Regions from separate parts of the Allobosea sp. FW305-C-101 genome, predicted to be linked through region 2. Evidence: riboswitches for the same ligand, from Rfam matches in the RefSeq annotation. Region 2 holds a riboswitch; each other region holds the start of a gene.
What was found. A riboswitch is a leader RNA that binds a small molecule or an ion and turns the genes downstream of it on or off. The one in region 2 is predicted to bind cobalamin.

Region 1 (3,069 bases), on a different contig from region 2:
GCGGCCGGATGCGGGGCGCCGACGACATGCGGGAGCAGGATCAGCACGATCGCCACAAGCTTGAGCCAGGGCTGCTCGAAGCGCAGGAACACAAAGAGCCCGGCCGCGGTGGCGACCGCGGTCCAGAGCCACCAGAGCTGGCGCTGCTCCAATGCGGCGGAGGCGGCGCCCGGCAGTTCCGGCGCGAGCCCCATGGCAGGCGCAAGCCCGAGCGCGAGGAATCCGCAGGCACCCCAAACGAGTGCGCTGCGCTGGTCGATCCTGTCGCCGGCCGCGATCATGCCCGCCAGCAGCAGCGCCGCGAAGCCGATCGCGGTCGCGATCGTCACTGCGCTGGTGAAGAGCGTGCGCTGGAGGCCGTCCTGCGGCTTCCATTCGGCGTGGTCGTGGCCGGGCGCATCGCCGGCCGGGCCATGCGCGAGGATGATTTTTGCTTCCCCGTCGAAGGCGGCCAGCGTCGGCGCTTTCAGCGCGAGCGCCGCCTCATAGGTCTCGGCCTTGAGGATGAGCGGGGTGGTGGTGACATGCTGGAGGGCGGCGACGATCAAGCCGGCCAGAAGCCCGGCCAGGATGCTGACCGTGAGAACACGCGTGACCATGATGACTTTCCCTCAGTGGCAGGGAAAGGCGAGGCCGTGACGGGTGTCGTGCGCGGCGTTGTGCACGTTCGACGAGGCGGCGAAACCGGTCGTGTAGATCAGCGCGACGCCGATCACGAGCGCGGCGGCAACCGCCTTGACGCGTTCCGAAACGCTGAGCGTGGGGGTGGAAACCGAGGCGGTGTTCATAAGCGTTCTCCGTGGCCGCCCCGCCGGCAGCCGGTTGGATCTCTGCGGGTCGACGGCAGGTCTCCTGGCTCGCGGATTTGGCGCCCTGTGCCGCCTTCCCGGAACTCGCGCTCCAGTGGCCGATGGCGAAGGACATCCGCTTACAGTTGCGGGGGCAGCCGCGGTCTCGCACCGCGTTCCCTTTTCACCTCCTCGCGGAGGCACCGTCGGGGATCATCATTAGCCATCGCCGTGTTGCTGTGCAATGCAATGCGCGTCGCAAGGGCGTCATTCTCGGGCTTGACCCAGGAATCTCTTGCAGGAAGGGGCTCCGGTGCCTCGTTCGGATGGAGATGCTCGGGTCAAGCCCGAGCATGACGGCAGAGGATTTTTTGAATGGAGTTGCCCCATCTCACCCTCGTCCTCGGCGGAGCCCGCTCCGGCAAGAGCCGTCATGCCGAAGCGCTGATCGAGGTCCTGCCGGCACCCTGGACCTATATCGCTACCGCCCAGGCCTATGACGACGAGATGCGCGAGCGCATCGCCGAGCACCGCGCGCGCCGGCCAGCCGGCTGGCAGACGGTGGATGCCCCGCTCGATCTGGCCGGCGCGATCGCTGCCCAGCCGGCGGGCCGGCCGATCCTGGTCGATTGTCTGACGCTCTGGCTCACCAATCTGATCCTCGCAGAGCACGACACGGCGGCGGCACGCGAGGGCCTGATCGCCGCCTGCGAGCGTGTCTCCGCCCCGCTCGTACTGGTCGGCAACGAGGTCGGTCTCGGCATCGTGCCGGAGAATGCGCTGGCCCGCCGCTTCCGCGACGAGGCCGGGCGCCTCCATCAGGCGCTTGCGGCGCGTGCGGCCAGCGTGGTCTTCATGGTCGCCGGATTGCCGATGCGAGTGAAATGATGACGGATACTGATGACGCCGCCCGCCACAAGGCGAAGATGGAGAAGCGCAAGGCGGTGCAGGATGCCGAGGTCGCCTCCAAGACGGTCGAGAAAGGGCTTCTGATCGTCAATACCGGCCCCGGCAAGGGCAAGTCGACGGCGGCCTTCGGCCTGATCCTTCGGGCGCTCGGCCATGGCTGGCGCATCGGCGTGGTGCAGTTCATCAAGGGCGCCTGGTCGACCGGCGAGCGCAAGGCGCTCGAAGCCTTCGGCGATCAGGTCTCGTGGCACAGCATGGGCGAGGGCTTCACCTGGGAGACGCAGGACAAGGCCCGCGACATCGCCGCTGCCGAGCGCGCCTTTGCCAAAGCTAGGGAGCTGATGGCCGATCCGGAGATTCGCCTGCTGGTGCTGGACGAGCTCAACATCGCCCTGCGCTACGACTATCTGCCGCTCGCCGAGGTGGTCGAGGTTCTACATGCCCGCCGTCCGGACCTGCACGTCGTCGTCACCGGCCGCAATGCCAAGCCGGAATTGATCGAGGCGGCCGACCTCGTCACCGAGATGACGCTGGTGAAGCACCATTTCGCGGCGGGTGTGAAAGCACAGCAGGGGATCGAGTTCTAATAGCTTTCCTCACCGGCTGCCGGTGCTTTGCCGCAGAACGAACGCGAACGGCCCTCGCGCGTTCATGCCCTCGATCATCGTTTGCGAGGGTGGGGCCATGAGTGGTTTTCTGTGGGGAGAGCTGGATCTGCTGCTCAGGCTGCTGGCCGGGATGGCGGCCGGCATCGTCGTGGGCTGGGAGCGGACCAACAAGCAGCGCGCCGCCGGGATTCGCACCTTCGGGCTGGTCGGATTGGGCACGGCCGCCGCCGCGACGATCTTCAGCGAGCCGCATGAGGCCGACGCTGCCAGCCGCGTCGTTCAGGGCTTGCTGACCGGGATCGGCTTCCTGGGCGCCGGCGTCATTGTCCTGCGCCGGGGGGCTTCGACGCCGACAGGGCTGACCACGGCCGCAGCGATATGGGTCACTGCTGCGCTTGGCTGTGCCGCCGGCCTCGGCGATCATGCGATCGTGGCATCGGCCACGGTGCTTGGGCTCGTCCTGCTCGCCATCGATCATTCGGTCGAGCGCTGGGCCGGCCGCGATCGGGCCGCGGATTCCGGCAACGCGCCGCCTTCCTGAGTGCTCGCGGCGCCGCGGGGGAGGGGCGCAGGGGCGCGCCTGAACGGTCTGTAGGCGATCTCGCTCACGGCTTGCTGGGCTCGAACCCGGTCATTCTCGTTCCAGCTCTTGACGGCGGCCAGCCATCTCTTCAATTTGAATCCGAATTCAAATTCAATTTTGAGATTACCTATGGCCGGTCTGCAGTCGAGGCAACCCCGCAAGGCTGGCAAGCGCGAGGCGA
Region 2 (3,069 bases):
CGCCAAGGCGACGCTCTACCTGCACTTCAAGGGCAAGGACGATGTCTTCCGGGCCATGCTGGACCTGCTCGGGCGACGGGTCGAAGCACGTTGCCGTGAGGTCGTGGCGAGGCAGGGGCCGTTTCCGGAGCGGCTCGCGGCGCTGCTTCAGGCGCATCACGGGCTGGCCTATGCCAGCTTCGGCACCGGCGAGCATCTCGTCGAACTGAAGGCTGTGATGAACACGATCGCGACGCGTGAATTGCAGGCTTTCGAGCGAATCTTCTCGACCTTTGCCCGCGAATTGCTGAGGCAGGCCGAGCAAGGCGGCGAGATCAATCTATCGCGCCTGCCGGCCAGCGCGGACGACTGGACCGCCAGCCTGCTCTTTGCCGCCGCGGGAGCGAAGCTCGGCACGCCACCCAGTGCCGCGGATTACGCGCGCAGGCTGGACGCGATCGCGTCGGTCTTCGCCGCAGCGCTGGTGCGATAAGCGAGAAGAAAGAACGCAACATGCAGGATGACGGCAGGACCGAGCTTCAGCCCCTTACCCCGCTTCGCATCCAGCCGGTCACGCAGGCCGCTTTCGAGCCTTTCGGCTGGATCGTGGAAGCCGGGGAAAGTGGCCGCACCGCGAATAACGGCACCGCGCGCCGGCACGATATCCATGCTCATCCGGCTGCCGAGGTCCGGGCCGGCACCAGACTTGTGACGTCGATCTTCTCGGCCAAGCAGCAGCAGCGGGGCCTCGCGATCGCCATGCTGGAGCGGCATGTCAATTCGATCCAATGGATCGTCCCGCTCGATGGCGCCGGCCATATCGTCATCGTCGCCCGGGACGGCGCGGATGGCCGGCCCGATCTCTCAACGCTGGCCGCCTTCTCGTTCTCCGCTTCGCAGGGCGTGATCTATCGCCGCGGGCTCTGGCATCATCCGATCATAGCCATCGGCTCCGATGCGCGTTTCCTCGTCCAGTCCTGGCAGGATGGCACCGAGGCGGATTGCGAGATCATCGCGATCGAGCCCAAGGTGCTCGCTGCGAACGACGTAAGCTGACGAGGGGTTTCAGGTAGCGCGTTGTGCGATGACGGTCCTCGTCGCTGCCGTCCACAGCCTTCGCGCCTGCCGCGCCATCGGTAGCTTGACGCCACAATCTCGCCATCTACGTTAATCCGTGTCGAGGTCTTCGGAGCGATCCGAAGCTAAGAGGGAATCCGGTGACGTGCGCTTGCACGGAACCCGGAGCTGCCCCCGCAACTGTGAGCGGTGAGTTTTCGGCTACTTGAAGTCACTGGCGTCCGCGCCGGGAAGACAGCCTGAAAGCAACGACCCGCAAGCCAGGAGACCTGCCCCGACGCAGTGATGATGTCGCGCGGGCGGGGTGTCCGGCGGAATCGCAGTGCACCGGGCGCCTGCCGCCGGTCTGCCGCGCTTCCTCCCTTTGCCCCGGCCGCGACAGCGAGGGGCTGGACGACCATGATAGAATTGACGGGGCCGAGAGGCGGCCACGCGAGCGGTCGGGCGTGGACCAGGCCCGGAGCGCCTGTGTCAGGCATGAGTAATTGCAATGTTATAACATTGCGATAAGAGGCAGGTATGAACTCTGCCTCCGCTTCTCTGCCTGCGTCCTCTGCGGCGCCCCTGGATCCGCTTGCGCTTTACGCCAGTGCTATCGACTCTTCCGATTATGTCGCGCGTGTCGCGCCGCTCATCCGCCAGCTCGCGCCCGGGATCGACGATCTGATCGACATCGGCGCCGGGGGAGGGCAGCTGGGCGCGGCGCTGCGCCGGCCCGGCGCGCGCTGGACGGCCATCGAACCGTCTCCGACGATGCAGGCCCGGCTCGCCGCCCTGCCGCAGCCGCCGGCCATTATCCCGCACGGCTGGGACGACGTCGCGGTCGATTGCGAAGCCGCCGATACGGTCCTGGCCGCCACCATGCCGGGCTATTTCACGGATGCCCCCAGCTTCCTGGCGCGCTGCCGGCAGTGGGCGACCCGGCAGATCGTTTGGATCGTCGCCGCGCAGAAGGCACCCAAGGGGCTGATCCTCTCCGCATGCCTGCCGCGCGAATGGCATCACGAAGACGAGACGCCGGGCATCGATCTGGTGCTGCCGCAGCTCGGCACCGACCTGCCCGATCGCGTGGACGCGGTCGACTGGACCTTCTCACTGGTGCTGCCGGACCTGCCGGCCTTCGCCGCCTTCCAGGCCGATCGGCTGGGCTGGCCGCCCAACGATCCGCGCCGGCCGCAGCTTTTCGACCATCTCCACAAGCAGGCCGTGCCCGTGCCGGGCGGCTTTCGCCTCTCCTGCCATCGCCGCTCGGCCATCCTCGTCTGGAACCTGTCATGATCCGCCTGAATTCCCGCAAAGCCTGCCTGCTTGCCGCGACCTGCCTGATGGCGATCGGGGCCGTGCCCGCCTTCGCCCAGACCGAAATCAAGCTCGACGAGCTCGTCGTCACAGCGACGGGCCGCCCCGAGCCGCGCAGCAGCATTCCCGGAACGGTCCAGGTCATCGATGCCGCGCAGATCGAGCGGGCCCGTGCGCAATCGATCACCGACCTGCTCGCGGAGAACGCCGTCGGTTTCTTCAGCCAATGGACGCCCGGGCAGACCTCGATCAACATCCGCGGCGGCGCCAGCGACGGGCAAGGCAAGGATTTCCGCAGCCAAGTGCTGGTGCTGATGAACGGCCGTCGCGCCGGCACGGCCAACCTGTCCAAGCTCTCCGCCGCCGATGTCGAGCGCATCGAGATCATCCGCGGCCCGTCATCGGTCGTCTATGGCAGCCAGAATATCGGCGGCGTCATCAACATCATCCTCAAGACCGGCCGCACCGCGCCGGGCACGATGATCGAAGGGGCAGGGGGCTCCTGGGGGCTGCTGCAGGGCAAGGCCCAGACCGGCGGGCTCTATGACAGCGTCGATTATTACGCCGGGATCTCGGGCGGCACGCGCGACGACTACCGGTCCGGTCGCGGCGGCACGACCATGGCCAATACCGGCTGGAAGCGCCTCGGCATCGCTGGCGCGCTGGGCTTGCAGATCAATCCCGACCATCGCATCGAGACGACACTGCGGACCG
Region 3 (3,069 bases), on a different contig from region 2:
CGCCTGGCCGCGACCGGCTCGATCTTTGCGAGGACCGCCTCCAGATCGGTCTTCCAGATGTTGCGACCGTCGACCACGCCGAGCGAGAGCACCAGGCCTTGCGGCGCTTTAGCCAGAACGGCATCGAGCTGCTCGGGCGCGCGGACGAGATCGAGATGCAGGCCTGCGACCGGCAGGGATACCGCCGTGTCGAGATTGTCGCCCAGTGCTCCGAAATAGGTGGTGAGCATCACCTTGAGCTGCGGCAGGGCATGCGCGATCGTCGCATAGGTTCGATGCAGCGCGGTGCGGGCGGCCTCATCGAGATCGAGTACGAGGCAGGGCTCGTCGATCTGCACCCATTCAGCGCCATTCGCCGAGAGACGGCGCAGCACATCGACATAGACCGGCAGCAATTCGCCCAGCAGCGACAGCGGATCGAAGGACGGGTCCTTGGACTTGCCGAGCTTCAGGAACGTCACCGGGCCGAGCAGGACAGGGCGCGTCTCGTAGCCGAGCGCCTTTGCCTCGCGATACTCCTCCACCGGCTTCAGCGAGGCGAGCTCGAAGCTCTGCCCCTGTGCGAACTCCGGCACCATGTAGTGGTAGTTGGTGTCGAACCACTTGGTCATTTCCTGCGCCGGGACGCCATGGGCATGATCGTGGTCGTGATGGGCATGGCCGCAGGATGTATGCGGCTCGGCTTCGCCCTGCGAGCCGCGAGCCATGGCGAAATAGGTGCCAAGCGGCACCGGCCCGCCCTTCCAGCCATAGATGTCCGGGATCGCGCCGACCATGACACTGGTGTCGAGCACCTGGTCGTAGAAGGAGAAGTCGTTCGACGGGATCACGCTGATCCCTTGCGCCTTCTGGCGCGCCCAGTTGGCCGCGCGCAGGCCCTCAGCGGCCTCGACGAGCGATCTTTCGTCGGATTTTCCGGCCCAGAAGCTTTCGAGCGCGGTCTTGAGTTCGCGGCGCGGACCGATGCGCGGCGTGCCGAGTGCAGCGACAGGTACTGATTGAGACATAGGCTTAACCCCGACTAGTTGGGGGCAAAGGCCAAAGCGGACGCGGGACGAGGACCGTCCGGACGCAAGAATCCGGGCGGCGCCGCCAAGCGCACCACCGGGACACCCCGCCCGAGGACGTTCATGTTGTCGGGGCAGGTCTCCTGGCTCGCGGGTCGTCGCTCTTGCCCGTCTTCCCAAGGCCTTGCGGCCTCAGTGACATGGGTGGGCAGAAAGCTCGCCGCTGACAGTTGCGGGGGCAGCGCCGGTCTCTCACCGGCTTCCCTCTTAGCTCCGATGCGGCAAGCCGCACCGAAGAACCTCGACGCCGCATCATGGGCCATCATTTCCGGGCCGTCAACAAGAGATATAAAGACATATTTATGTCTTCATGTGACGAGCAGCGCTCGGGGAGCTGCCGCCGAGATGTCCTCGCTTTCCGCATGCGATCGAGGAAGAGCATACGACCGATTGACATCGGAGCGGAGAGTGACGCTAGATGTAGTTGTCGATGGTCTCTCGAATCGCAAGATCGAGAGCTAAGAGGGAAGCCGGTGAGAGACCGGCGCTGCCCCCGCAACTGTCAGCGGTAAGTTCTTAGTCCAGCGTTGTCACTGAGGCTGCAAGGCCTTGGGAAGACGGACGAGAGCGGTGACCCGCGAGCCAGGAGACCTGCCGCGACCCTTGTTTACGTCCTCGGGCGGGGTGTCCCGGTGGTGCGCTTGGCAGGTCGCGGCATCGTATCGTCGCGCGCCTTCTCGACGCGACCGCTCGGCCTTTGCCCCCAACATCTTGGGGTTGATGCCGATGTCTCTTTCTCTCGAAGCCGAACGGCCTTCACTGGCCCCGCTGGGTGCCGAACCTGCTGCATCGCCGCGCGCCGCAGCGGCGGAGCCCGGCTACCAGCTCATCCGCCGCAATGGCGCGGTAACGCCCTTCGACCCCTCGAAGATCGCGGTCGCCCTGACCAAGGCTTTCCTGGCGGTCGAGGGCGCGAGCGCCGCCGCGTCCCGTCGCATCCATGATGTCGTCGCCGACCTGACCGAACAGGTCGTCTCCGGCCTGACGCGCCGCGCCGCGACCGGCCGCACCTTCCATATCGAGGACGTGCAGGATCAGGTCGAGCTCGCGCTGATGCGCGGCGCACACCACAAGGTTGCCCGTGCCTATGTTCTCTATCGGGCAGAGCGGGCGCAGGAGCGGGCGAGGGCGCAGGCCGGGTCCGCGCCGGTCGCTGTCGCGCCGTCGCTGCAGATGAAGCTCACTGACGGCACGCTCGTTCCGCTCGACGCCGCCCGCCTCGACAAGGTCGTGCGCGAGGCTTGTGCCGGGCTCGACGGCGTCGCGGCCGAGCCGATCCTGATGGAGACCCGCCGCAACCTCTATGACGGCATTTCGCTCGACGAATTGGCACTGGCGCCGATCCTCGCTGCGCGGACGCTGATCGAGAGCGAGCCGAACTACGCCAAGGTCTCGGCCCGCCTCCTGCTCGACAAGCTGCGGCGCGAGGCGCTGAGCTTCGTCCATGGCCATGCCGAACAGGCGACGCAGGAAGAGATGGCCGCCGGCTACGGCGACTACTTCACCGCCTATCTCAAGACCGGTATCGCCAATGAATTGATCGACCCCGAGCTCGGCCGCTTCGACATTGCCCGCATCGCGGCGGCGCTGAAGCCCGAGCGCGATCTCCAGTTCGACTATCTCGGCTTCCAGACGCTTTACGACCGCTATTTCCTGCATGTCCGGGGCAACCGCTTCGAGCTGCCGCAGGCCTTCTTCATGCGCGTCGCGATGGGCCTCGCCATCCGCGAGATCGATCGCGAGGGCAGGGCGATCGCGTTCTACGACCTGCTCTCCTCCTTCGATTTCATGGCCTCGACCCCGACCCTGTTCAACTCCGGCACGCTGCGCCCGCAGCTCTCCTCCTGCTTCCTGACCACCGTCGCCGACGATCTCGACGGCATCTTCAAGGCGGTGAAGGACAACGCCCTGCTCGCCAAATACTCGGGGGGCCTCGGCAATGACTGGACGCCGGTGCGGGGCTTGGGCGCGCATATCAAGGGGACGAATGGCGAGAGCCAGG
Region 4 (3,069 bases), on a different contig from region 2:
GCCGCTGCCCTCCATCGCCGCCTTCATCTGCCCGATGTCGCATGGCGTCTGCCGGCCTGTCGCCGATTCCGTGCTCGGGCAGAATCTGGAAAGCCCGGAGGACATCGCCCGCATCGCCGCGGCCGTCGCTTATAACTCGATGGACCTGCTGCAGGCGCCGCATACCTTTTCCGGCGTCGAGATGGCGCTGTGGGATATCCTCGGGAAGATGCGATCCGAGCCGGTCTGGCGCCTGCTCGGCTACGCCAAGAGCCATCCCAAGACGCCCTATGCCTCGGTCCTCTTTGGCGACACGGCGCAGGAAACCCTCGAACGCGCTCGCGATGCCCGCAGCCGCAGCTTCCGCGCCGCGAAGTTCGGCTGGGGGCCGATCGGTCGTGGCAGCGTCGAGGCCGATGCCGAGCATTTCGTCGCTGCCCGCGAGGGTTTGGGGCAGGACGGCATCCTGCTCGTCGATACCGGACAGATCTTCATCGAGGATGTCGCGCGCGCCGCCGCCCGCTTGCCGGCGATGGAAAAGGCCAACGTGCTCTGGTTCGAGGAGCCCTTCCACGCCAGCGCGCTCGAAGCCTATGGCGCTCTTGCCCAGCGCAGCCCCAAGGTCCGTTTGGCCGGCGGGGAGGGCGCCCATAACGAGTCGATGGCGCGGCAGCTCATCGACTATGGCGGCATCGGCTATGTCCAGATCGATTGCGGCCGGATCGGCGGCATCGGCCCGTCCAAGGCGGTGGCGGATTATGCGGTCGCCAAGGGTGTGACCTTCGTCAACCACACCTTCACCTCGCATCTGGCGCTCTCCGCCTCGCTCCAGCCCTATGCGGGCTTGGCCGAGCACGAAATCTGCGAATATCCGGCGATGCCGAAGCCGCTCGCGACCGCGATCTCCGCCAATCATCTGGAGCGCAACGCGAACGGGCAGGTCGCGGCGCCTGATGTACCCGGCCTCGGCATCGATGTCGCGACCACGGCGCTGCGCAGCTATCTGCAGGAGGTCGAGATCTCGGTCGGCGGCAAGCGGCTCTACAGTACGCCGAGTCTCTGACGCGATGTCTGCTTGACGCAGCGCCACGCCCTTATAGGGTGTGCGCCGATCGAGGTTCTCCGGGTTGCTCCCGGAGCTAAGAGGGAATTCGGTGAGGCGCGACCCGCGCCAAAGCCGAGGCTGCCCCCGCAACTGTAAGCGGCGAGCTTTCCGTCCATCGTCCACTGGCGCCTGATGCGCCGGGAAGGCCGGGCGGAAGCGGCATCGACCCGCGAGCCAGGAGACCTGCCCCGGTCGTCGAAGACGTCTTTCGGACGGGGTGTTCCGGAGCTGTGTGTCGATGGCGGCCTTGTGCCGCCTTCCCGTCCCACATGCCCAAGCTGCCCCGGCTGTCATCTCGGGGAGCGATGAAGTCCATGTTCACGAAGACCACCACGCAGGCCGTTCAGGGCGGCTTGACGGCCGCCTGCCGCGCACTCTATCAGAAATGCAACATTGTTACATTTCGGATGGCCTCGATGCCGGTTGCGCGCCCGTTTAACCTGTTTAGCCTCTCGGCCGTTGCTCTATTGGGCGCTCTCGCCACCGGCACGGCCAATGCGGCGCCCACCAAATATCCGCTGACGCTGGAGAATTGCCGCGAGACGATCACCTTCAACGCCGCGCCCAAGCGCGTCGTCGCGATCGGCCAGACCCAGACGGAAATTCTTTATGCGCTGGGCCTCGGCGACCGCGTCGTCGGCACGGCGGTCTGGTTCTCGCCTGTGGCCAAGCCCTATGAGGCGGTCAACGCCAAGGTGAAGCGTCTCGCCGACAACGATCCGAGCTTTGAGGCGGTGCTGGCGCAGGAGCCCGATCTCGTCACGGCGATGTTCGAATGGCATGTCGGGCCCAACGGCATCGTCGGCAAGCGCGACCAGTTCGCCAAGGTGAAGGTGCCGGCTTACGTCTCGCCGACCGATTGCGTCGGCAAGGACAATTCCGGTGCCGGCGACGGGGTGCGCACCCAGATGTTCACGATGGAGCTGGTCTATCGCAACATCCGCGAATTCGGCGCGATCTTCGACGTAGCCGACCGGGCCGAGACGCTCGTCGCCGAACTCAAGGCCCGCGAGGAGAAGGCGGTCGAGCAGGTCGCCAAGCTCAAGGCGCAGGACGTGCCGGTCGTCGTCTGGTTCTCCAGCAAGGACATCAAGGGCGACGGCTTCATGGCCGGCAAGAACGGCGTGCCCGCCTATATCCTGTCGAAGCTCGGCGCCCGCAACATCATCTCGACCAACGAGGAATGGCCTCTGGTCGGCTGGGAGAGCATCGCCGCTGCCAACCCGGCGGTGATCGTCACCGTCAAGATGGATCGCCGCCGCTTTCCGGCCGACGATATCGAGAAGAAGCTGGAATTCCTGAAGACCGACCCGGTCGCCAGCAAGCTCGATGCGGTCAGGAACAACCGCGTCGTCATCCTGGATGTGGGCGCGACCCGCGCCGGGCTCGACACGGTCGACGGCATCGAGACCCTCGCCAAGGCGATCGCGGGCTTCGGGCTCTCGCGTTGAGCCACGCCGCCCATGGGCCGAACTGGCCGGCGCGGATCGGCATCGCGCTGGCCTCGCTGCTGGCGCTGACCTTATCGGTCGCGCTGGCGGTGACGATCGGCGAGATGCGCATCCCGCTGGACACGGCCCTGAAGGCGCTCGGCAACGGGCTGTTCGATCTCGACTTCCCGGTCAGCGCGATCCAGCAGGGCGTGATCTTCGATTATCGCCTGAGCCGCGCGCTGATGGCGGGGCTCTGCGGCGGCGCGCTCGCCCTGTCGGGCGCGATCCTGCAGGCGCTGCTGCGCAATCCCTTGGCCGAGCCCTATATCCTCGGCATCTCGGCCGGCGCCTCGACCGGCGCCGTCGCGGTACTGATCCTCGGCATCAGCATCGGCGGCGCGGTGCTCTCGGTATCGGCCGGCGCCTTCATCGGCTCCTGCGCCGCGCTCGTCGTCGTCGCCTTGCTGGCGGCGGGGGCGGGTGGGGCGAGCGACCGCGTCATCCTGGCCGGCGTCGCCACCTCTCAGCTCTTCAACGCGGCAACCGCGACGA

Region 1: another riboswitch for cobalamin. It lies ahead of AC3WMA_RS22260 (CbtB domain-containing protein); the one in region 2 lies ahead of AC3WMA_RS12620 (methyltransferase domain-containing protein).
Region 3: another riboswitch for cobalamin. It lies ahead of metE (5-methyltetrahydropteroyltriglutamate--homocysteine S-methyltransferase); the one in region 2 lies ahead of AC3WMA_RS12620 (methyltransferase domain-containing protein).
Region 4: another riboswitch for cobalamin. It lies ahead of AC3WMA_RS02625 (ABC transporter substrate-binding protein); the one in region 2 lies ahead of AC3WMA_RS12620 (methyltransferase domain-containing protein).

What each region holds. Positions count from the first base shown of each region.
Region 1 is NZ_JBYSYT010000006.1:68,525-71,593, forward strand. It holds gene AC3WMA_RS22255 (CbtA family protein) at 1-599, opposite strand, end outside; gene AC3WMA_RS22260 (CbtB domain-containing protein) at 612-788, opposite strand; cobalamin riboswitch at 826-1,011, opposite strand; gene cobU (bifunctional adenosylcobinamide kinase/adenosylcobinamide-phosphate guanylyltransferase) at 1,164-1,676, shown strand; gene cobO (cob(I)yrinic acid a,c-diamide adenosyltransferase) at 1,676-2,284, shown strand; gene AC3WMA_RS22275 (MgtC/SapB family protein) at 2,382-2,846, shown strand; gene AC3WMA_RS22280 (TetR/AcrR family transcriptional regulator) at 3,018-3,069, shown strand, end outside.
Region 2 is NZ_JBYSYT010000002.1:1,041,345-1,044,413, reverse strand. It holds gene AC3WMA_RS12630 (TetR/AcrR family transcriptional regulator) at 1-472, shown strand, start outside; gene AC3WMA_RS12625 (ureidoglycolate lyase) at 493-1,035, shown strand; cobalamin riboswitch at 1,143-1,347, shown strand; gene AC3WMA_RS12620 (methyltransferase domain-containing protein) at 1,576-2,334, shown strand; gene AC3WMA_RS12615 (TonB-dependent receptor) at 2,331-3,069, shown strand, end outside.
Region 3 is NZ_JBYSYT010000001.1:1,454,247-1,457,315, reverse strand. It holds gene metE (5-methyltetrahydropteroyltriglutamate--homocysteine S-methyltransferase) at 1-1,007, opposite strand, end outside; cobalamin riboswitch at 1,124-1,326, opposite strand; cobalamin riboswitch at 1,481-1,680, shown strand; gene AC3WMA_RS06925 (ribonucleoside-diphosphate reductase subunit alpha) at 1,794-3,069, shown strand, end outside.
Region 4 is NZ_JBYSYT010000001.1:556,341-559,409, reverse strand. It holds gene AC3WMA_RS02630 (mandelate racemase/muconate lactonizing enzyme family protein) at 1-1,042, shown strand, start outside; cobalamin riboswitch at 1,078-1,289, shown strand; gene AC3WMA_RS02625 (ABC transporter substrate-binding protein) at 1,501-2,535, shown strand; gene AC3WMA_RS02620 (FecCD family ABC transporter permease) at 2,532-3,069, shown strand, end outside.